2 regions of the Actinotignum sp. usb-actsch-rep-73 genome follow, and region 2 is predicted to be linked to the other one. Evidence: riboswitches for the same ligand, from Rfam matches in the RefSeq annotation. Region 2 holds a riboswitch; the other holds the start of a gene.

Region 1 (11,714 bases), on a different contig from region 2:
ATCAGCTTTCACTTCATCAATCGTCACCAGCTGATCGGGGGTTTCCACATATGGGAATGCATCCTCAAGTTCGCGTTGCCACGGAGTATCGGGGCCGAACGCGTGTCCTTTGGTTGCTTGACGGGCAGCGTAGAGGCGAATAAGCTCCTTGGCGATCTCGTTGACCGCTTTCTTCGCCTTCGCTTTCCGCTTCGCCCAGTCAGCTCCACCCATCTTCGTCAGCGTCGGCTGATCCGAACCCGTGTACTTGGAAATCTGTCCAAGGGCATCGGTCGGAATAAACAGCTGATCCCCACGCTGGCCTCTCTTTGAAGGCGCGTACTCCAAAACCAGATAGTCACGGGTGACAGATGCGGAGCCACGTCCCACGGTGCGCGAGACCATCTCAATGAATCGGCCGATACCGTGTTGCTCGTGGACGATGTAGTCACCCGGGTGCAGTGACAGCGGGTCGACACCCTTCTTGCGACGCGAGGGCATCCGTCGCATGTCCCGGGTTGTAGAACCCGTACGACCCGTCAGATCCGACTCCGTGAGGATAACGAACTGCTCATCCGGCAGGACAAAACCCTGTCCAGCTTGCGCGGTCGTAACGGCAACCGAACCGGCTTCGACAGGAGTCTCAATATCGTCGCGCAGAGTTGCCCGAACCCCTGCTTCAGCCATAATTGTGCGGATTCGGCGTGCAGGACCGGGGCCTTCGGTTGTGATGACAATCCGCCAGCCCTGCGACGCAAGCTGCTTCAAATCTGCGCTCGCCGACACAAAATCGCCCCTGTACGAGCGTACGTCACGCGCTCCCATGCTCATCAGAGCTGGGGACGCAACCACTGCCTTCGTCTCTTCCGCGAGCGCGTCGGAAGTGTCCTCGCCAAGCGCGTCGGCAAGTTCGGGTGGGGGGAGCGTGGTCAATTCCCACCAGGCACGATCGTCCGACTTCCAGATGTCCTCGTACTGAAGGAACGAGGCCTCGCCTGCTTGAATGGGCACGTGCCCCCCACCGGCGGCGGTGGACCAGGCGGCTGCTAAGAATTCTTCGGTCGTTGCGATCAGGTCTTGGGCGCGGGCAGCGATCCTCTCCGGGTCGCAGGCGATAATCGGGCTATCTGCGGGCAGAAGGTCAAGCAGACGATCCATGCCGGAGGTCAGAACCGGTGCCAGGGATTCAATGCCGGGCGCCGCGATACCTTCGGAAGCGAGTGCCAGCATTTCTGCCGCTCCTGGAAGCTTGGTGGCCAGTTCGCGCGCGCGAGCTCGCACGGCCCTATTGAGCAGGAGCTCACGGCATGCGGTTGCCCAGAGGCCGTCCGGTGCTTCCCCTAAGGTTCGCTGGTCTTGAAGAGAGAAGGCACGAATCTCGTCGACTTCGTCCCCCCACAACTCGATGCGTAGTGGATGCGCTTCCTGAGGCGGGAAAACGTCAAGGATTCCACCGCGAACGCTGACTTGTCCGCGAGATTCGACCATGTCGGTGCGCTGGTATCCCAGTTCGGTCAGCCGGTCGACAAGATCCGTCAGGTCAACACGATCCCCGACTTTGACGCGTACGACTTCAATGTCAGCCAGACCTCGAATAATTGGCTGGAGGAACGCGCGGATCGGGACAACAAGAACCGAAAGTGGACCCGCATGCGGATCGCCTGCAACGGGATGGACCAGCCTGCGGAGCACAGCAATACGACGGGCCATCGTATCGACCTGAGGTGAAAGACGCTCATGCGGGAGCGTTTCCCAGGAAGGGAACATTTCAACACTGTCCGTCCACGACCTCAGGGCAGCAGTCAAACGTTCAGCTTCACGCCCTGTCGCAGTCAGGGCAATCAGTGGCTGTGCCTGTCCGTATTCGCTTAGAGCAGCAAGAACGGGCGGATGCGCGCCAGCGGGAGCAACAAAACAACCGTTCCGTGCCGACGAGATCGAACCGCATGCCTGATCAAGTGCAGAATCTGAGGCAATGATGCCTTTTAAACCGGTAAGGTTCACTCTTTACTTCCCTGAGTTCGCTGAGTGTAGAGCCATCTGAGTCGGAGCAAAACCGTTTGTCACGATGGATTCGACGACGTCGGCAGCATTTTCAAAGGTCACGTCCCATTCGGGGCGGTCTTTGGCGCTCAGACGAGCAAGAACAAAGTCTGCGGGGGCTTGCCTGCCTGGCGGGCGACCGATACCAATACGCAGGCGATGATAGTCCTTCGTTCCAAGGACCTGAGAAATGGACTTCAACCCGTTGTGGCCACCTTCGCCACCGCCCTTTTTCAAGCGAAGCTCATGCGCCGGAAGATCCAGATCATCGTGAATGACTAGAAGATGACCGGCATCGATTCCAAGGAACTTCATCAGTCGGCCAACCGGGCCACCCGAGGTGTTCATATAGGAATCCGACTTTGCAAGCACAACCTTCGGACCGGGCACACCACCGGGAAGAATTCCAAGACGCACATCCGCTACGTGGGTGCCACTTCGATGAGATGACCACGATGCACCTGTACGTTGGAGCAACACATCTTCGGTCAACTGACCGACATTGTGACGGGTCACAGCATACTGCTCCCCCGGATTACCAAGGCCAACAACAAGCCACGCGGATGAAGACGTCATACGTCGATTCTGCCATTAGCGTCCACACAATGACGTATAAGGCGTTGCACACCACGCGGACCGAAGTGGGTTAGCGGGCATATGCGTTGCTCACGTAGGCTTGTCAACAGCTACTCCGTTTGTTCACCATCTACCCTAGGCATTGCAATGTTTCTTCCTCAGCGTTCCCCCGGCCAAGACTGGCTCGGTGTCGTTGTTGCAATCCCGGAGCCGTGGGTCACACAGCTGACAGAACTTCGCTTGAACCTCGGAGATCTTCAAGGGTCGATGGTGCCGGCGCACATTACGATCCTTCCGCCGACGCCGTTCCCCTCGGGCGAGCGTCCCGAAGTCATTCGTCACCTGCGTGAAGTGGCAAAACACCACCGCCCCTTCCGCGTGACCCTCAAAGGCAGTGGCTCATTCCGTCCGATTTCACCGGTTGCCTTCCTCAATGTGGATCACGGTGCGCGTGAATGTGAAAGCCTCGCCGACGAAGTCCGCACTGGGCCGCTGAACATCGAGCAACGTTTCCCCTACCACCCGCACGTCACCTTGGCGCAGGGTCTTGAGGATCCTGTGCTTGACTTGGCCGAAGATATCGGCGATACCTTCGAAGCCTCGTGGATTGTCCCCGGATTCCGCCTCGACAAAGTCGATGAACGAGGTATGTACTCCACCATGGCCCTATTCGACTTCGAAGCAGCCACACTCTAATCTCTTCACCCCCTCGCTCAGGGGATCCGTCACGTTCGTTGTGTCCACTCATCCGCCACCGTTACGGTGAATACATGACGAAAGAACAGGTGGCCTCGTCCCCTCAAACACAAGAGGATGCCATCCCCACTTCCGCACCCCCACGTCTCGGCGACGCGCTCCGCGCCCCGACCCTGGGCGATAAGGTCGCCCAACTTGGCGCCTGGTGGGCACATACGCGCCTGGCGCGCATGCTCGCACGCTACAACCAGGTCTCCGGCAACCTAATTTCTTCAGGCATGGCCCTGACCGCAATCCTGTCATTGACCGCCGCTTTGACCGTTCTTGTCACTGTTTTCCTGTCGATCATCGGCGACAATCAGGAGCTCCGCACCGCATTCTTCGATGCGATTGCGCATGCCATCCCATCCCTGATCCAAACAGATGACAACCCGAACGGCATGGTCAGCCCCGATGATTTCGTGATGACCGGAGCCGTGTCGATCACCGGCATCATCGCTCTTGCGATCATGACGTGGAGTGCCATCGGCGTGATTGGACAGCTCGCGAATTCGATTCGCAAAATGTTCGCGATCCCCACGGTCCCCGACAATCCGGTGATACAGATTCTGCGTAACGCGCTGGGGGCACTCGGCCTTGCGCTCTCCATCATTCTGGGCGCCGGTCTTGGCATTGTCGTCGATCTTGGTGGCCAGTGGATCCTAGGCACGATTGGTTTGTCTTCCGGCCCCGTTGCCACCGGCCTGCTGAAAATTGCTTCCTACGTGGTCGCTTTCGTCGTCTATGCGCTGGTCACTTGGCTTCTCATCTGGGTTGTCGCACGCGTTCATCCTCCGCGCAAAGACCTGATCTGGGGGCTGGCAATCATCTCAGTCGCATCGATCGTGCTACGAATTCTTGGTACGTCTGCAGTCAGCGCTTCGTCGAGCCCACTCCTTGCGGCGGGCGCTTCCATCATCACGCTGATCCTCTGGATCAACCTACAAATGAGAGCTTTCCTGATGGCATGCGCGTGGATGGCAAACCCGCCGGCACCCGGCAAGCCCGCGGATGCTGACGAAGTCCATTTCACAGAACGCCCGAACTACATCACCTGCTCGGATCCGCGAACACTGCTCTGGCCACACCACCCGATTTCCGGGGAAGTTCGCCCCGACCCGTTGTATTCGGCAAGCCGTGACTTGGAGTGGCAGACGATCAAGTAACTGCCCTCCGCCGTTAGTTCACGAGGCCGGGCAGGCTGAATACGACTGTGGGGGAACACCAGATGGTGTTCCCCCACTTCGCTTGTTCATGCTCGAGTTGAAAAGAAATCCAGAAGATTCCCTTCCGGGCCCCACGACAGCCCTAGCGGTCAAACCTGGTAGGTCACGGTGAGTGGTGCATGATCAGAGAATCGCTGGTCGTAAGCCTGAGCACGCCCGATCGCGAATGTAGTCGCGGTCGATGCCAGAGTCGGAGTTGCATAGTGATAGTCGATGCGCCAGCCCGTGTCGTTATCGAAGGCTTTGCCTCGCCACGACCACCACGTGTACGGCCCCTGCACGTCACCGGCTAGGTCACGAACAACGTCATGCCAGCCGGCATCGACCCAATCGTTTAGGAATACGATTTCCTCGTCCAAGACACCCGCACGTTTATTGTGGTTCGGCATCCAGTTCTTTATGTCCTGACGTGAGCGAACAACGTTGTAGTCACCGCAGACGACAGCCTTTTCACCCGACGCAAGAATCTCAGCCATGCGCTCGCCAATGCGAGGCAGATGAGCCATCTTCGCTTCTTGCTTCGGCGTATCCTTTTCACCCGAATGGAAGTATGCGGACACAACACGAACACTCTGAGAGTTCGCGGTGACAACGGCTTCAATCCAACGCCCAGAGTCAACGTCAGTGTCCGCGTCCCCCAACCCTGCGCGAACATCATCTAGGGTTGCACGGCCTCGTCGCACTGCAATCGCAACACCCGCGCGACCTTTGATGCGACACGGCTCGGTGGCAAGCAACCACTCTTGCCCCAAGATGTCTTCGGTGATCTGAGTATCGGCGCGCACTTCCTGCATCAGCAGAACATCCGGGTCTTCGACCGCAATCCAATCAAGAAAACCACGTTTTACCGCTGCGCGGATCCCGTTCAGGTTAATGCTTGTAATCTTCACGCTTATCCCTTGTGCGTTGAATTCGGCAGGGTGTCAGTCGCCCAGCGTGGCAACCATGACCGCCTTGATCGTGTGCATACGGTTTTCTGCCTGATCGAAGACGATCGAAGCGCCTCCTTCGAAGACCTCGTCGGTCACTTCGATACCATCCATACCGGTGGCTTCAAACAGCTGCTCACCGATCACGGTCTTACGATCGTGATACGCCGGCAGGCAGTGCATGAACTTTGCCTGCGGGCCAGCCTTTTCCATCAGCGAAGCATTCACCTGGTAGTCACGTAGCATCTCGATGCGTTCATTCCAGACATCTTTCGGCTCGCCCATCGACACCCAAATGTCAGTGTGGACGAAGCCAACACCCGCAACACCTTCATCAACCTTGTCGGTCACCGTCACCTTCGCACCGGTTTCTTCGCCAATACGGCGTGCGTGAGCGATGCATTCTTCATCCGGCCAAAGTTCACGCGGCGCAACAATGCGGACATCAGCTCCGATCAACGCGCCATTGACCAGCAGGGACCGACCCATGTTGAAACGAGCATCACCAACGTAGGCGTAGGACACCTGATTCAGAGGCTTACCCGCGTGTTCACGCATGGTCAGTGAATCGCAGAGCATCTGAGTCGGATGCCAGTCATCGGTCAGACCATTCCACACCGGAACACCGGAGAGCTCCGAAAGAACCTCAACCTTTTCCTGCTCATCACCGCGGTATTCGATACCGTCAAACATGCGACCCAGAACGCGAGCGGTATCAGCAGTCGACTCCTTGTGTCCCATCTGCGAACCGGAAGGATCTAGATAGGTGGTGTGTGCCCCCTGATCGAAAGCTGCCACCTCGAAGGAGCAACGCGTGCGCGTCGACGTCTTCTCGAAGATCAGCGCAATATTGCGCCCCTTGAGGTGCTGAACCTCGGTACCATTCTTCTTCGCGGCTTTGAGTTCAGCTGCCAGATCAATCAAAGACAGCCATTCGGCAGGAGTGAAGTCGATTTCGCGGAGGAACGGACGACCATGAAGAGCGTGAGGCATGGATGCTCCTTGTGAGATTGTGTAGGTCTGAAAGTAGGAACGTTGAACGTTCGAGGCGTCAAACGTTAAACGCGTGCGGGTAAAGTATCGCGCACAATCGGGCAAGTCATGCAGTGCGCCCCGCCACGTCCGCGGCCAAGTTCATTGCCGGGGATCGTAATGACCTCGAAACCCTGGTCCGAGAAGTAGTCGTTCGACACCGTATTTCGTTCGTATGACATGACGACACCGGGCTCTAGGGCAAGGAGATTCGAACCGTCATTCCACTGTTCGCGTTCGGCGGTCAAAGAATCCGTGGGGACCGTCAGCACGCGGATGGAATCGAATCCCAATCCGGCAGCGATGACGTCATACATCTCATCAGCTTCGTGAACGGTGATATCCAATTCGCCAGCAGCACCGGGGCGAATCACCTGAGTACGAACCTTCCCCAACCCGGCATAGGCAGTAAATGTTGCTTCATCGAGCATCGTGAAAATCGTGTCGAGGTGCATCTGAGCACGCTTCTTTTCGATCTGCAAAACAATCACGGTGGACGCTACTTCGCCGGCAAAAAGCCTGCGAGCAAGACGTTCAATTCCCTGTGCAGTCGTACGTTCTGAGGCGCCAATAATCAGTGTGTCGTTTCCAGCGTTAATGATGTCGCCACCTTCGATTGTGGCCTGGCCGTCAAGAGTCCCGTGATTCCAGAAGGGGATGTTGAGATCAGCGAAACGCGGGTGCAACCGGTAGACGATCTCTTGGTTGATCGTTTCGCGACGACGAGCCTGTTTCCGCATAGACAAAACCGCAACTCCCCCGCCGATCCACGACGAGGTGTCACGAGTGAACAGGTGGTTCGGCAACGGGGCAAGAATGAAGTCATCCAAGTCCATTCCGGAGATCCAGGCGGACTTCGGTTCATCGATCTGTTCTAAAAGCTCACGCTTCGTCATGCCGGCAATCAAGATCTCGGCAAGGTGAGACGAATCCAGTCCGGCTGTAAAAGCGCGGAGTGAATCCAAAGCTGCAGGACCAACCGTTTTATCGGTGAAAACGAGTTCCAGGGCTTCATCACGACCGCCTGGAACTTCGAGGGCTTCAGTCAAAAGAGTCGAAAAATCAAGAACCTCGATGCCATGACGACGCATCTTTGAGGTCATCGCATCGTGTTCTTCTTGGGCGCGCTCCAACCAGATCACGTCATCGAAGAGGAGTTCTTCCATGTTCGTTGGCGTAATACGCGACATTTCGTTACCGGGACGGTGAACGAGGACTGTCTTCAGCGCACCAACTTCAGATGTGACTGACGGATTCAATGAACTCACTATCTTCAACTCCAACATATGTGGCACTGGGGCGGAGCCTCAACGCCAAGGCTCCACCCCACCACCACAAACAGTTACGCGAGGCGCTCTGCTGCCTCGACAACGTTCGTCACCAGGAGCGCGCGAGTCATGGGACCTACGCCCTTCGGGTTCGGGGACAACCACGATGCGACCTGGTCAACACCGTCTGCAACGTCGCCGCGCAGGCGAGCCTTACCGTCTTCACCTTCAACGCGGGATACACCAACATCGAGCACTACTGCGCCCGGCTTCACCATGTCTTTGGTGATCAGTCCAGCACTACCCGCTGCGGCCACGACAACGTCCGCCTGACGCACGTGAGCAGCAAGATCCTTCGTGCCGGTGTGGCAGACGGTGACGGTTGCATTGATTTCCTTGCGGATCAGTAGCAAACCAATCGAACGGCCAACAGTGACACCGCGACCAACAACGCACACATCCTTGCCACGAAGGTCAATGCCGTGTCGTTCCATCAGTTCGATGACGGCGCGAGGCGTGCACGGAAGCGGAGTATCGATCGGCCCAGAGCCACGAAGAACCAAGCGACCAAGGTTCATCGGGTGCAGGCCATCTGCGTCCTTCGCAGGATCAATGCGTTCTAGGATCGCGTTCTGGTCGATGTCCTTCGGCAGTGGCAACTGAACGATGTAGCCCGTGCATGCCGGGTCAGCATTCAACTGGTCAATCGCTGCTTCAATTTCAGCCTGCGAAGCCGTTTCCGGCAGGTCAACGCGGATGGATTCGATACCCACTTCAGCGCAGTCGCGGTGCTTGCCCGCAACGTAGGACACCGAACCGGGATCTTCACCGACGAGGATCGTGCCAAGGCCGGGCACAACACCACGAGCGCGGAGATTCTTCACACGCTGGGCAAGTTCCGCCTTGATTGTGGCAGCTGTACCCGCACCGTCGAGGACCTTAGCGGGCCCTTCCCAGGGAGCCCTCATTCGCCAAGTCCAACGTAGAGCGGACGAGCGTCGGTCAGAGCCTTCACGCGTGCGCACAGGCCGTCAACGTCAACCGATGCGCCCGATGCCCCCTGAACCAGCGTGGTGCCGATGATGTCGGCGACCTCAGCGAAGTCCTTGGCGTCGAAGCCACGGGTTGCTAGAGCCGGCGTGCCGATACGCAGACCGGAGGTGCGCATCGGGGGACGCGGATCAAAGGGAACTGCGTTGCGGTTGACGGTAATGCCGACCTCGTGCAGAAGATCTTCTGCGTCGCGACCGTCCAGCTTCGATTCGACGAGGTCAACGAGGACCAAGTGAACGTCGGTACCACCGGTGACCAACTTGATGCCGGCTGCTTTCGCATCGTCTGCATTGAGACGATCAGCCAGTAGCTGAGCACCTTCGAGAGTGCGACGCTGACGATCCTTGAATTCTTCGGTCTGCGCGACCTTCATGGCGATTGCCTTTGCGGCAATCGCGTGCATGAGCGGACCGCCCTGCTGGCCGGGGAAGACTGCGGAGTTAATCTTCTTGCCCCACTGCTCGCCACGAGACGACAGAATCATGCCCGAACGCGGGCCACCGATCGTCTTGTGGACGGTAGTGGTGACAACGTCAGCGTGCGGGACTGGGCTGGGGTGCAGGTCTGCTGCGACAAGGCCGGCGAAGTGTGCCATATCGACCCAGAGTGCTGCGCCGACCTCGTCAGCGATCTCACGAAATGCCGCAAAGTCCAGATGACGCGGGTAGGCGGACCAGCCGGCGATGATGACCTTGGGGCGCTCACGCAGAGCAGCTTCGCGCACCTGCTCAGCCTCGATACGCATGGTCTGACGGTCGACCTCGTAGGCCACCGCGTTGTAGTTTTTGCCGGAGAAGTTGATCTTCATGCCGTGGGTCAGGTGACCGCCGTGAGCGAGGGACAGGCCAAGAATCGTGTCGCCCACGTTTGCCATCGCCATCAGGGCTGCAGCGTTTGCCTGCGCGCCGGCGTGTGGCTGAACGTTGACGAAGTCGGCACCCTTGAAGACCTGTTGTGCGCGCTCGATCGCAAGGTTTTCTGCGACGTCAACGGCTTCACAGCCACCGTAGTAGCGACGACCCGGGTAGCCTTCCGCGTACTTGTTCGTCAACACGGATCCCTGCGCTTCTAGGACTGCGCGCGGGACGAAGTTCTCTGACGCAATCATTTCGAGGGTCGCCCGCTGACGTGCCAGTTCAGCGTCGAGCACAGCCTGAATCTCGGGATCCAGCTGGGCAAGGGTCATGTCATTAAGGGAATCCATTGGGTTCTCCTGCTCCTTGAACTGCCGATTTCTCGGTCGGCGCCTTAGCCCAGGCGGGCGGCTATGGTGCCTGTTCATCGCTCCCCGGTGGTTTCCCACCTGTTCGCCAGTCACGACTCATCCACCATATCGCGAAGCGACCAGTTCGCGCACTGCCTTCCCACGTACGAGGCCACCTCCATCTAGGCACTCCCAGCCTGCTATGGGGCGGATGTGGCGAAAGCCGAAACCGTCGCTCACACTCACCAGCGAGAAGCGGTCTCGGCCTCGTGAATCAATTCCTCAGCAGTGCGTGCGTCACGCATCCGCCTGGGGAATAGACGAAAACTAGCGGGAGAACACCACGGTTCGCGTGCCGTCCATAAGGACGCGACGCTCGGCGTGCCAACGGACTGCCTGAGCCAAAACGCGACGCTCCACATCCTGGCCAAGCGCCACCATGTCCGGCGTGGAGTCGGCGTGCGTCACGCGCGTGACGTCCTGCTCGATGATCGGGCCCTCGTCCAGGTCGGCGGTCACGTAGTGTGCGGTCGCACCAATGAGCTTCACGCCACGATCATGCGCCTGCGCGTACGGGCGAGCACCCTTGAACGACGGCAGGAACGAGTGGTGAATATTGATGACGCGCCCCTGCATTTCTTCGCAGACCTTCTCAGACAGAATCTGCATGTAGCGTGCCAGAACAACTAGCTCCACCTTTTCCGAGCGGACCAGGTTGAGCAACTCACGCTCAGCGTCAGCCTTCGTTTCCTTCGTCACCGGAATATTCAGGAAGGGAACGCCGTAGAACTGAGCAACGGGAGCAAGATCCGGGTGGTTACCCACGACCGCGACAACCTCGATCGGCAGGCCCTGGCTACGCTGACGGTAGAGCAAGTCAGTCAGGCAGTGGCCCTCGCGCGACACCATGATGACCGTACGCAGGCGACGACCGAGGGCATCAATATGCCAGGTCGCATCAAAAGTCTTCGCAACCTTCGCCAGACCTTCTTCGACGGGACCTCGACCGACCGGCGAGTCAACCTCAATACGCATGAAAAACAGTCCCGAATCCGGATCCCCGAACTGCTGGGACTGAATAATATTGCCGTTCACACTGCCGATCACACCCGTCACCGCGTGGACAATACCCGGCTGATCCGGGCAGGACAGCGTGATGACAAGCTTCGTGTTTTCTACGGTCGATTCACTCATGGGTACAGATTAGCGGAGGCGGACGAGATCGGGTCGGACCGCCCGGCCCTCAGTCGCGGAGGCGGTCGGCCTCGCGGAGCATCGCGAGGGCCCCCTTCTCGTCGACGATGAGGGCGTTCGCGATTCCGATCCGCAAGGAGACGACCAGGGGCAGGGCCTTCGCTTCGCCCCAGCCTATCGCGAGGGAGCGCTTCGACGTCCGCACCGCGTCGAGGGAAACAGCGATGGTGCGCTTTTCGAGCTCAGGTGAGATCGCGTTGCCGTCAACGTCGACGACGTGGGAGAAGAGATCGGTGACGGCGCCGAGCTCGCGCATCCTCTGCATGCCCTCCGCCGTGAGGAAACCCGAGCGGACGAGGACCGACCCCGGCTCGAGGATGCCGGGCGAGAATACGACGAGGTCGGCCCTCGGGCCGGCGTCCAGAGTCGCCGCGACCGAGGGCTCGCGCAGCAGTCGGACGCTGAGCTCGGGGTC
Region 2 (11,714 bases):
GTCCTTGTCCGGGCGGTTTGCGGCCTTCTGGCAGAAGCGGTAGAACACCCCGTACTTCATCTCGAACGTCTCACCAGCGGGCTTGTAGCCCATCATGAAGTCCTCGTAGGAGTAATTCTGGTGGAACTGCACGAACTCGATGCGGCTGTCGTCCTTCTCGCCCATTATCGACCATGCCAGCCGGTTGGCGGCGAAGGTCTTACCCACGCCCGGAGCGCCCTGAAGGATGACGTTCTTCTTGTTCCTGAGCACTGCGACGAGGTGGCGGTACCGCTCCTCCGTCATGTAGACCTCCTCGAGGAAGTCGTCGGGCGTGTACGTCTCGACGGCCTTCTCGTCGGCGATGGGGTTCTCCTCGCGGATGAGGTCGAGGATGAAGTCGTACTCGCCGGGGGTAAGCTTGAAGAGGCTACCCTGCGGGTTGACGAAGTACTCCATCTTCTCGAGCTCGGGGCAGTCGTGCAACGTCTGGTAGTCGATGGGCGTTGCAAGCCCCTCTACCTTCTCGAAGTAGAGCTGCTCGCCATCTTGCTCGGACGTTATCTTGGCGATGGCCACGACCTGCTTCACGGGGTTGGACTCGTAGCCGATGACCATGTCACCGGCCTTGGCATCGAGGAAGTTCTGGAAGATGCGGCGCTTGTTGCCGTTCTCGTTGTAGAGGGTGTACGACTTCACCTCGCCGACCGGCAGCCCCGAGAAGCTCCAAATCTTGGGGTTGGCGTTGAGCCACCAGTAGCCCCTCGCGCCCTCGCCCTCGGAGGCGGCGACGAACAGAGCGACGCCATCGGTGTCGAAGCGTCCGAGCGCCTCGGACAGCTCGTCGCGCAGCCGCCAGATGTAGCTGCCCTCCTCGTCCTTCTCGGCGTGCCTGCCGGTGTAGAGCACCGGCCACCACTTGGAGTTCGTGGTGTCGCCCTGCATCACAGGGCATCCAGTCTTGTCCACAACGCGCTTGGCGAGCGCCACCGAACCGGACAGGTAGAAGTTGCTTGACTCGCCATACTTCACCGAGAGCTGCTTGCACGAGGCAAGGCCGCCGTAGTCCTTCAGGCGCTTTACTATCTCGAGACTGCCCTCGGTGAACACGGCCTCGTCGCCGAGCAACGCCAGCCATTCGTCCGAGGTGAGGCCGGGGTCGTACTCGTCCTTGGAGGGGAACCAGTCCGCCGCCGACGCGCCCTTCTGGTTTCCCGAGACGTAGCGGCTGATGTAGAAGCCCACGTCGATGGTGAGCGTGCGCAGCTGCGGGTCTGGGTAGCACTCGGACGTGAGCTGTGAGCGCAGCATGGCGCTAAGCTCGTCGTCCTTCTGCAGCTCCTCGCACAGCTCATCGTAGAACGCGAGGTGGCTGCGCACGTTGTCGGCGTAGGCACCCTTCTTGAAACGATAGCTCGCGTCGAGTCCGTCCGCCGCCTTCTTGACCTCGCCGAACTTGTAAATGTAGTACCTGTCCGGGTAGCGCAGCCACAGGTAGGTGGTGATGGCGTTCTCGTACTGGTAGTGCTGACCTGCGCCGTTGCCGTACTTCTCCAGCAGCGTGGTCGACCCCTGCTTGAACGCCTCTATGCGCTCGTAATAGTCTACGCTCTCGTCGAAGAGTGCGATGAACATCGACCGCACCTCCTCGGGCGCGGTGTTGGCGAAGTTCACAATCATCCGCGCCGGGAAGTTGTTCATCGATGCGAGCAGGTTGTAGGTCTTGGACAGCGACCGCTCGAGCATGCCTGCGAAGTCCGGCGCGTTCACGTCCCAGTTGTCCTGGAAGTGCTTCACGGCCTCCCACTTATACCGCTCGTTTCCCCATTGGGTGGCGACGAAGTCCCTTTTGTACTCTACGAGCACCTCTTTAAGTCGGAATGCATCGAACATGGCTAGCTCCTTACGCGCTTCTCAGGCTCTGGTATATCTCGTCGGTGAAAATGCCCAGAACCTGCCTCTTTATCTCGTCGTTGCTCAGCAGCAGCGAGAAGAAGTCCTGATTCTGCGAAAGCCCCTCGATGAGGGCGTCGTCGATGTCGTCGAAATAGGAGAACTCGAAGTCTTTCACCGTGTTATTCTTCGCGGACGCCTTGAGCTTTTCGGACTTGAGCAGAAGGTCGCGGATTTGCAGCATAGCCTTTACGGCAACGTCGTTGTCGTAGGACTTGCCGGTGCGACTGTTGATCTCGGCGATGATCTGCGAGAGCCGTTCCTCCTTGGCCTCGCTCAGCTCGAAAGCCTCCGTTGCTGGCGGCTTTGCTATGACTTTCATACGAAACGAAACTCAGGAGTACAGTGCGGCACTCAAAAGTGCAGGCCAGAACCCTATCAGCCTACTCCCACTCGATCGTTGCCGGCGGCTTGGACGTCACGTCCAGCACCACGCGGTTCACTTCAGCAACCGAGTTGGTGATGCGCGTCGAGATCTTCGCCAGCACGTCGTACGGCAGGCGGGTCCAGTCTGCGGTCATCGCGTCTTCCGAAGAAACGGGACGCAGGACGATCGGGTGGCCATAGGTGCGACCATCACCCTGAACACCCACGGAACGAACATCTGCAAGCAGAACGACCGGGCACTGCCAGATTTCAGAATCGAGGCCAGCAGCAGTCAGCTCTTCGCGAACAATCAGGTCAGCTGCACGCAGGATGTCGAGGCGTTCCTTCGTGACCTCGCCGATGATGCGAATACCGAGGCCCGGGCCCGGGAAGGGCTGGCGCTCAACCAGGTAGTCGGGCAGACCGAGCTCGCGACCAACAGCGCGGACCTCGTCCTTGAACAGCGTGCGCAGGGGCTCAACGAGCTCGAACTTCATGTCGTCGGGCAGGCCACCAACGTTGTGGTGGCTCTTGATGTTTGCTGCGCCCTCGCCACCGCCGGATTCGACAACGTCCGGGTACAGGGTGCCTTGAACGAGGAACTTGACCTCGCCACCTTCCGCACCGATCTGTTCAATGACCTGCTTCTGAGCAGCCTCGAATGAGCGAATGAACTCACGACCGATGATCTTGCGCTTGGTTTCCGGATCGGAAACGCCCGCGAGCGCGCTGAGGAATCGTTCGGATTCATCGCAGGTCACAACGCGGATGCCCATGCCTCGCGCATAGTCGCCTTCGACCTGTTCGCGTTCGCCCGCGCGGAGCAGACCGTGGTCGATGAAGAAGCAGGTGAGCTGGTCACCGACTGCCTTGTGAACCAGCGCTGCTGCCACGGAAGAGTCAACACCGCCGGAGAGCGCGCAGATCACCTGAGCGTCGCCAACCTGCTTGCGGATCGCCTCGACCTGTTCGTCAATGATGGAGCCTGCGGTCCATGAGGGTTCCAGTCCAGCGCCTTCGTAGAGGAAGTTCTTCAGAGCGTCCTGGCCACACTGCGAGTGGCCGACCTCGGGATGCCATTGCAGACCGAACAGCTTGCGAGAGCGATCTTCGAACGCTGCAACCGGGGTTTCGGAGGTGGATGCGGTGACCTCGAACCCTTCGGGAGCCGCCTGGACTGCATCACCGTGGCTCATCCACACGACCTGGTCAGCGGGAGTGCCAGCGAAGAGGCAGGACGAGGTGCCGACGGAAGCGTCCGTATGCCCGTATTCGCGGGTGCCAGTGCGACCGACGGTTCCTCCGAGGACAGCGGCCATTGTCTGGAAGCCGTAGCAGATACCAAGCAACGGAACACCGGCATCAAAGATTGCGGGGTCAATCGACGGAGCGCCCTCTTCGTACACGGAGGACGGGCCACCCGACAGGATGATCGCTGCCGGGTCCTTCGCCAGCATGTCGGCGACCGACATGGTGTGAGGAACGATCTCAGAGTAAATGGAGGCTTCACGAACGCGACGGGCGATCAGCTGCGCGTATTGTGCGCCAAAATCAACGACGAGGACGGGGCGAGGAGTTGAATTCATGGCTCAATCGTACCTGCCGCTCGTCAGCGAAACGACCCGCGCGAGCGTTCAACGCGTCTCAACCCGCTCCCCACCACCGCGCTTGTTCACCAATCCCACCCCACTCACCACCCCGCTTGTTCACCAATCCCACCCCACTCACCACCGCGCTTGTTCACCAATCGCCACTCAAAAATACGAGGCTGTGCGTCCCCGTCTCGCTCCCCATCCGGTGAACAAGCGCGGCCAAAAACCCACAGATGCTTGAACAAGCGCGGTCAATGAAGCCCGTTCAAGCACCTCGTTTCTTGAACAAGCGCGGTCGGTTGAGCGCAAGAAAACCTAGAGGTACGACACAATAGACTCATGCCTGCCAACGACCACCAGATGCCAGCCTTCGGCGCTTTCATGCTCGAACGTGGCAAACACGGCAGTCATAAACGCTTCCCGGACGGTCGCAAGCTTTCCAACGCAGAGCGTCAAGCGCTCCCACTCATCGCGGAATTAAACGCTCCCCTGCAAGTGGCTCGAGACCAGATCGCCAGCATCGCTCACTCCCGAGACGTCCCATGGTTGATCGATCAGTTCCTCAGCCCCGTCGCACTCGCCTCGAAGAAGCGCGTAAAGCTTCCAAACTGGAACCTCCTCTTGAAAGCAGTTGCGCACATCGAAGGAGCATTTGATGCCCAAGACCCCACGATTGCTCCGGCCCACACCCCAGATGTTCCACGTAAGAAACTGCTGGCCGGCCTCGTGAACTGGGCCGAGGCAACCCGAACGAGAGCCAGCGACCCACGCTGGGGCGACATCGACGGCCAGCCTGTCACGCACGCGCAATTTGTTGCTTGGCGAGCGTCAACGGCACGGCAGGAGCTTGCAGTCATCCCTCACCTCGAAGTACCCGCACCATTCGCTCACGCCTTGGAAATCGTGCAGGCATGGGACACCGTGCTTGCTGATCGCGGTTATGTTGGCGAGCAGTTTTCTCTGCGTGAAGAGGTTGTTCGACTGCACAACTGGCCGGGCGATCAGTGGGTTGACGGCGACGACTATGCTTCGGCGCAAAAGCGTTTTCACCGTCGCTTGAAGAAGGCGCGCAAGCTCGCCGATGATCCGGTGCGCGACGCGGTAATGCAACGCGCTCTTTACCTGCGCGAGGGGCTCCTCCTTGATGGAGTTGACCCGTTACAATGGTTCCTTGCAGTTTGTAAGTTCCGCTGGTCTGCGCCGGATATGCTCGACGTCCGCCCGGAGATTTTTACGTGGAAACTCGCCGAACAGCTCGCTCATCTTGCCGGAGCTCCGGGGCACGATGATCAGTCGGCAAGTATCGACCTGTCGACGCTGACCGTGAATGACCCGCGCGAATTGGGGCAAGGTAACCTGCGTGCAGTCAGCGGCCCGCGGATCATGATCGACTTGGATGAAGATGTTGTGACAGCGCTTCCACCAGGGTGCCGAGTACGACGTTTCATCGTTTCGGGGCAGTCTGCTCTGGGCCCGGATTGGACCGTGTATTGGGTTGATTCAGAACGCGGGGATGCGCGCGTTATCTTGGATCTCGTCGAGTCCGAGAAGCTGCACCCGAACGTCATCTTCGTCTCCGACGGACAGCCTGACGACCTGGCGAATCTACTGCGCCCATTCTTGGAAGTCGCTTTCGAGATTCCCACGAACCCTCTGACTGCGCACAGTCACATCCCGGGCGTCATGCCACTCTTCCCCGAACATCCAGACGCGGGGCTGTAGCTTCGAGCCTGATTTCAGGGTGTCAGAGGCTCAAAAAGAGGCACCACAGTCTCTCGGTTCCGCGTGCTCTAGGTGTTCCTTGCAACTCGCCACTTTACCGCGCTTGTTCACCTTTCCTTCGCACACGGCAGTGTACTCAGATGAAATTCCCCCTGCCGGAGCGTTCCAGCAGGGGGATAATCAGTGGACGATGTCGCCGTTTCCAACAACCTCGCCGAAATGCAGGTCAGTGTGCGAAGTGGCGCGTGCCCGTCATGTACATCGTGATGCCAGCAGCCTTCGCAGCTTCGATGGATTCTTCGTCGCGGACGGATCCGCCAGGCTGGACGACAGCCTTCACGCCGGCATCAATCAGGACCTGCAGGCCATCAGCGAAGGGGAAGAACGCATCGGATGCGGCAACCGCGCCGATGGAACGCTGCTCAGTTTTTGCGCCAAGAATGTCTTCTGCGCGCGCACCGCCAGCGGACTGAATATCTGCGCCCGCATCCTTGGCCGCGTCACCGGTAGAGCGACCTCCCAGCGTGTTTGCGCGTTCGACTGCAAGCTTGCAGGAATCAACGCGGTTGACCTGTCCCATACCGACGCCGACCGAAGCCTCATCCTTAACCAGCAGGATCGCGTTAGAGCGGACGGCGCGAACCGTGCGCCATGCGAACTCAAGGTCAGCTAGGGTTGTAGCATCCGCGGCTTCACCTGCGACGAGCGTCCAGTTTGCCGGATCGTCGCCGACTGCATCGATGTCATCGCGGTCCTGAACCAGCAGGCCACCAGAAATCTGCTTGAACTCTCTGGCACCGACTGCCAGCGGAGCAACTTCCAGGACACGCAGATTCTTCTTCGCAGACAGGACCTCGAGCGCACCCTCGTCGTATCCGGGGGCCAGCACAACCTCGGTGAAGATCGGGACGATCTGCTTAGCCAGTTCAACGGTGACCGGGCGGTTCACGGCGATCACGCCACCGAATGCGGAGACGGGGTCACACGCGTGCGCCTTGCGATGTGCCTCGGCGACGTCGTCGGCAACGGCGATACCGCAGGGGTTCGCGTGCTTGATGATGGCGACGCAGGGGCGCTCGTGGTCGTAGGCGGCGCGCAGAGCAGCGTCACCGTCGGTGTAGTTGTTGTAGCTCATTGCCTTGCCATGCAGCTGGCGAGCATTGGCGATGCCGGGCAGAAGCTCGTTTTCGTCGAGGTCTTCTTCGTCGGCAATCTCGCGGTACACGGCAGCGTTCTGATGCGGATTCTCACCGTAGCGCAGGGAGTCAACGCGTTCGAAAGCATCGGCGACGAACGCCGGCATTTCGCCTTCTTCGTCGTCAGCTTCGACGATTTCTTCGGCTTCCCCGTCGATGGCAAACCCGAGGGACTCAAGGAACGCAGCATCGGAAGCGTCGAGGTGGGTTTCGCAGGCCTCGTCCAATTCGTCGCGTACATCGTCCAGATCGAGCTGATCGGCAAACCAGCCGGAGATGGCCAGATCGTAAGTTGCGGTATGTGCGAAGGCGCGTGCTGCCAGTTCGCGACGCTGTTTCAGCGTGAAACCTTCAGCCCGGGCAGCTTCAATAACCGCAGCGTAGGAATCGGGCGAGGTCACGACTGCAACCGACGGATGGTTCTTCGCCGCTGCACGCACCATGGACGGGCCACCGATATCAATCTGCTCGACGCATTCGTCGAAGTTACCCCCGCCGGCAACCGTCTGAGCGAACGGGTAGAGATTGCAAATAACCAGGTCAAATGCCTTCACGCCGAGTTCACTGATCTGCTCGCGGTGGTCAGCCTTGCGCTGATCAGCAAGAATGCCCGCGTGAATCATCGGGTGAAGGGTTTTCACGCGACCTTCGAGGACCTCGGGGAAACCGGTGACGTCGTCAACGGGGGTAACCGGGACGCCAGCTTCTGCGATCTTCGCGGCGGTCGAGCCGGTGGAAACAATTTCAACGCCAGCGCCAGCAAGTGCGGTGGCAAGCTCAATCAGACCGGTCTTGTCATAGACGGAAATAAGAGCGCGGGTAATGGGGCGGACGTCAATAGCTTCGAGATTGTCCAGGCGAACGGACATGGGTTCCTCCAGTAATGGTTGATCATGCCCGGCGCCCAGGCGGGCGACGCCTCACGGGTACTTCGGGTTGCTCCCCGGTGGTGATCCACCCTCGCCAGTTGCAACCTACGGCGATCGTATCCCGTAGCGCGTGTGCGTTCCAAGCAGGTCCAGTGAGGGATTCGCCCCACATTCGCCTTCCGCGTGCCAGTTATCGACGAGGCCGACCGCGCTTGTTCAAGGTTCCGTCGAAGCTCAGCGTCCCAGTCTTCGCGCGTTTCAAAGTGAGAAACTAGCAAACAAAGTGCGCGAGGCCTCGTTCCTTCGCTCAGTCGATCGCTGAACACTCCCTGTCTGCACCCACTAGAAGCGCCGTGGCGCCGAACGCGGGATCTTCGCACGCTTGAACAAGCGCACGCTTGTTGGAGCCTTCGCCGGATACCAGAACAGTTAACCGCGCTTGTTCAAGCGGAGCGTGCACAGATCAATGAGTCGGTTCGGTGTTCATTCGCTCTCTTCCAAGCGCGCTTGTTCACCGATCGAGAGCGAAGAGAGGTCAAGACGCTCAGTTGCAAGCGCATCTTCGGAGCGCGCTTGTTCAGCTTCCTGCTGAGCCGGAGACTTCACCGTCGGCTCAACAACTTGGGGAGTCGGTGTCCATGGAACAAGTTCAGGTTCCGACTGGGATTCTTTGAGGGTGTCATCGGCGCGCTTGTTCACCAAAACCTCGAGTTCTTCCTCGGTCGGGTCAGTATCAATTTCATCCGGTTCCGGAGTCTCTTCTGCTTCAACAAGCGCGGTCGAAACAGGCACGTCTGAAGCCGAAACATCGGAGGGCGATTCTTCAACAAGCGCGGTCGAAGACGGAGCCGTTTGCCCAGCGTCAAGAAGCGAAAGCTCCCATTGATCGCGCATCCACTTCAACGAGCGCGGGTGAACGATCACCCAACCAAATACAAACGCCAAACCAACTTCGCTGAGCAGAGCCACAGTAGTCGGACCGACATGCGGCCCTAGGAATGCCATGCGCGTCGCCCCCAGCTGAAAGGTTGACATGGCCATCCACATCCAGAAGCCAACACCGATCACGACAAATGCGACAGCGGAAAGAACAAACTGTTCACGAAGCGATGCTTGCCGACGCTTCCTTCCGCGCCACATACCGATGCCAAAACCGATCGCAATCGGAACGAGGATCGTCCAATAGCTTGGAGTGATATTGGGCATCGCGCCCAAGACAGGGATACCTGGGATCGGCAAAGTTGGGGCTGACGTGGGCGAATGAAGCGCATCGACTCCGACCCAGAATCCGGGTCCAGCAAACCAAGCCAACGTCCACGCCAAGATTGTTGGGGCGAAAAATAACTGACCGAGTCCAACAAGCGCGTCCTCAATTGGAGATGTCGTGAGCAGGAGCTGGTGGATCCCCGCGATTTGTGAGGTATGAGTAAGAAGGGCGATCAGAGTAAGAACCGCCGCAGATCCGACGACGACTGTGAGTGCGATTGCGGCCTCGCGAATTCCTAAACGAATGAGGCGCGGGACTCCCCACCGGCGAAGTGGATGGTCACCACAAGAAAAAAACGCCCACGCCGACGCGAGAAGCGAAACGAATAGGGCACCCGGCATCGCTTCCCACCAGCGCACATACGAAGCACCCGAACCGATCAGGAAAGCGGTCATCACAGTGAAAGCAGGAACGGCGAACCAGTTCGACGATGGCGAGAACTCTTCGCCTCCGCGCAAGAAGAGTCGGAGCAACACAACGAGGCCGATCGACACAAGAGTGGGGATGGCGTGATAGGTGACGGTTTCTGTATGAACTGATGCGCCGAAGAGGACTCCGAAGACATCCGAACTGGACGCGAACACCGTGTCCCAGCCGATTTTTGACACCCACGGGTTCGACGCGACCGTCAGGAAGGAGCCCATGACGATAAGAACGCAGGTAGCCCAACCGACGAATGCTGCTTCAACGCCCGAAAGCATGGCGCGCGCCCAACCGTCAGGCATGCTCACGCGAATAGTTTTCCGCGTCGGAGCGTACGTCGTTGTGGTGACGCTTGGTGAAGTCTCAGGCGTAACGTTCATAGCGTTATCCATCATGACGCACCGGTGGCCGGTAGGGCTTTCGCACCACCGGCCACCGTCAGATTGAGACCTACCTCAGTGTGGAAGCGAGATCAGATCGCTTTCAGAGTTTGTGTTCTGGCCACTCCGTTTGCAGAGTTTGTGTTCTGTTCGCTTCCGGCCTCTTCAGTTTGCCCTGCCAAAACCGGCATAGTGTGCAACTACTTTGAGAGGATTTCTCGAGCAAGCTGAGCGGTCTGCGACGGAGTCCGACCGACGCGAACACCAACTGCTTCTAGGGCCTCGGCCTTTGCCGCAGCAGTACCGGAAGAACCGGAAACGATCGCGCCAGCGTGCCCCATGGTCTTGCCTTCGGGGGCTGTAAAACCAGCAACGTAGGCGACAACGGGTTTCGTCATGTTTTCCTTGATCCAGGTAGCTGCTCGTTCTTCTGCGTCGCCACCGATTTCGCCGATCATCACAACCAGATCGGTGTCGGGGTCGGCTTCGAACGCCGCCAAGGCATCGATGTGGGTGGTTCCGACCACCGGGTCGCCACCGATGCCAAGGCAGGTGGTGAAACCAAAGTCGCGGAGTTCGTACATGAGCTGGTACGTGAGCGTGCCGGACTTAGAAACTAGGCCGATGCGACCCGGACCGGTGATGTCTGCTGGTGTGATACCAACGTTTGATTGGTTTGGGCTAATGATGCCTGGGCAGTTCGGGCCAATCAGACGAACACCCTTCTTCAGTGCATGCGACACGAAAACGGTTGAGTCTGCGACAGGAATACCTTCGGTGATCACAACGATCGTTTCGATGCCAGCATCAATCGCTTCAAGTGCGGCTCCCTTCGCGAAGGCCGGCGGAACGAAGATGACGGAAGTGTTCGCGTTCGTTGCTTCTTTTGCTTCAGCAACAGTGGCGTACACGGGTACGGACACTGTTCCGTTTTCGACCCGGTCAGCGGCCGGGCCGTAGCCAACCACGTCAAAGTCGACACTGGTGCCGGCTTTGCGCGGGTTAGTGCCAGCAACAATGGTCGTGCCGGCGCTCAGCATCCGTTGCGTGTGCTTGCGGCCTTCAGCGCCCGTCATACCCTGGACGATGACACGGGAGTCAGAGTTAAGGAAAATCGACATTCTTTTCGTCCTTTGTCTTTCGTCTGGTCAGTTCTGAGCCGGCCGTGAAGCAACGGCCTCGGCAGCAAGTTCAGCTGCACGTCGTGCGGCATCGTCCATGGTCTCAACCATGTGGATCAACGGATGGTTCGCCGCCTGGAGGATCGCTCGACCTTCGGCGACCTTATTTCCATCGAGGCGAACCACCAGAGGCTTCGTCGCAGAGTCGCCAAGAACTTCGAGAGCTCCGATGATGCCTTCCGCGACCTTGTCACATGCGGTAATGCCACCGAAAACGTTAACGAAGACAGAGCGAACCTGCTCGTCGCCGAGGATGATGTCGAGGCCCTTTGCCATCACTTCAGCCGAAGCACCGCCACCGATATCGAGGAAGTTTGCCGGTTTTACGCCAAGATCTTCACCGGCCATCGCAACGACGTCGAGGGTTGACATGACCAGACCAGCACCGTTACCGATGATGCCAACTTCACCTTCGAGGCGCACGTAGTTCAGTCCGGCTTCCTTCGCCAGCGCCTCGCGGGGATCTTGGGTGGCTCGGTCGACGAGTTCTTCGTGTTCCGGATGGCGGAAGCGGGCGTTGTCGTCCAGGCTGACCTTGCCGTCGACTGCCCACACGGTACCGTCGGTGGCAGTGACAAGAGGATTGACCTCGACAAGGGTTGCGTCCTCGTCGCGGTAGGTTTCCCAGAGCAGGACGAGGACCGGAATGAGGGGATCCTGGCGTTCAGCGGGGAATCCCGCTTGCGTCAAGATCTCCCGTGCCACTTGATCGTTGATTCCGATGACGGGGTTCAGAGGCACGCGAGCTAGGGCTTCGGGGCGTTCCTTCGCCAGGGTTTCAATGTC

The links. Region 2 has a riboswitch for ZMP and ZTP ahead of purH (bifunctional phosphoribosylaminoimidazolecarboxamide formyltransferase/IMP cyclohydrolase). Riboswitches for the same ligand answer to the same signal wherever they lie in the genome.
Region 1: linked by a shared signal. The riboswitch ahead of glyA (serine hydroxymethyltransferase) and the one ahead of purH (bifunctional phosphoribosylaminoimidazolecarboxamide formyltransferase/IMP cyclohydrolase) in region 2 are both predicted to bind ZMP and ZTP.

What each region holds. Positions count from the first base shown of each region.
Region 1 covers NZ_JBHNPV010000080.1:3,779-15,492, forward strand. Annotated here, with positions in the region: gene mfd (transcription-repair coupling factor) at 1-1,983, opposite strand, end outside; gene pth (aminoacyl-tRNA hydrolase) at 1,987-2,598, opposite strand; gene AC5RE1_RS07200 (2'-5' RNA ligase family protein) at 2,746-3,294, shown strand; gene AC5RE1_RS07205 (YhjD/YihY/BrkB family envelope integrity protein) at 3,369-4,499, shown strand; gene AC5RE1_RS07210 (exodeoxyribonuclease III) at 4,649-5,455, opposite strand; gene argF (ornithine carbamoyltransferase) at 5,483-6,481, opposite strand; gene AC5RE1_RS07220 (arginine deiminase) at 6,547-7,779, opposite strand; gene AC5RE1_RS07225 (bifunctional methylenetetrahydrofolate dehydrogenase/methenyltetrahydrofolate cyclohydrolase) at 7,863-8,756, opposite strand; gene glyA (serine hydroxymethyltransferase) at 8,753-10,045, opposite strand; ZMP/ZTP riboswitch at 10,086-10,169, opposite strand; gene purU (formyltetrahydrofolate deformylase) at 10,373-11,239, opposite strand; partial or broken gene AC5RE1_RS07240 (sugar-binding transcriptional regulator) at 11,289-11,714, opposite strand, start outside.
Region 2 covers NZ_JBHNPV010000023.1:10,867-22,580, forward strand. Annotated here, with positions in the region: gene AC5RE1_RS01405 (AAA family ATPase) at 1-1,872, opposite strand, end outside; gene AC5RE1_RS01410 (hypothetical protein) at 1,883-2,254, opposite strand; gene guaA (glutamine-hydrolyzing GMP synthase) at 2,316-3,884, opposite strand; gene AC5RE1_RS01420 (hypothetical protein) at 4,230-5,612, shown strand; gene purH (bifunctional phosphoribosylaminoimidazolecarboxamide formyltransferase/IMP cyclohydrolase) at 5,839-7,677, opposite strand; ZMP/ZTP riboswitch at 7,704-7,789, opposite strand; gene AC5RE1_RS01430 (cell division protein PerM) at 8,161-9,669, opposite strand; gene sucD (succinate--CoA ligase subunit alpha) at 9,948-10,868, opposite strand; gene sucC (ADP-forming succinate--CoA ligase subunit beta) at 10,896-11,714, opposite strand, start outside.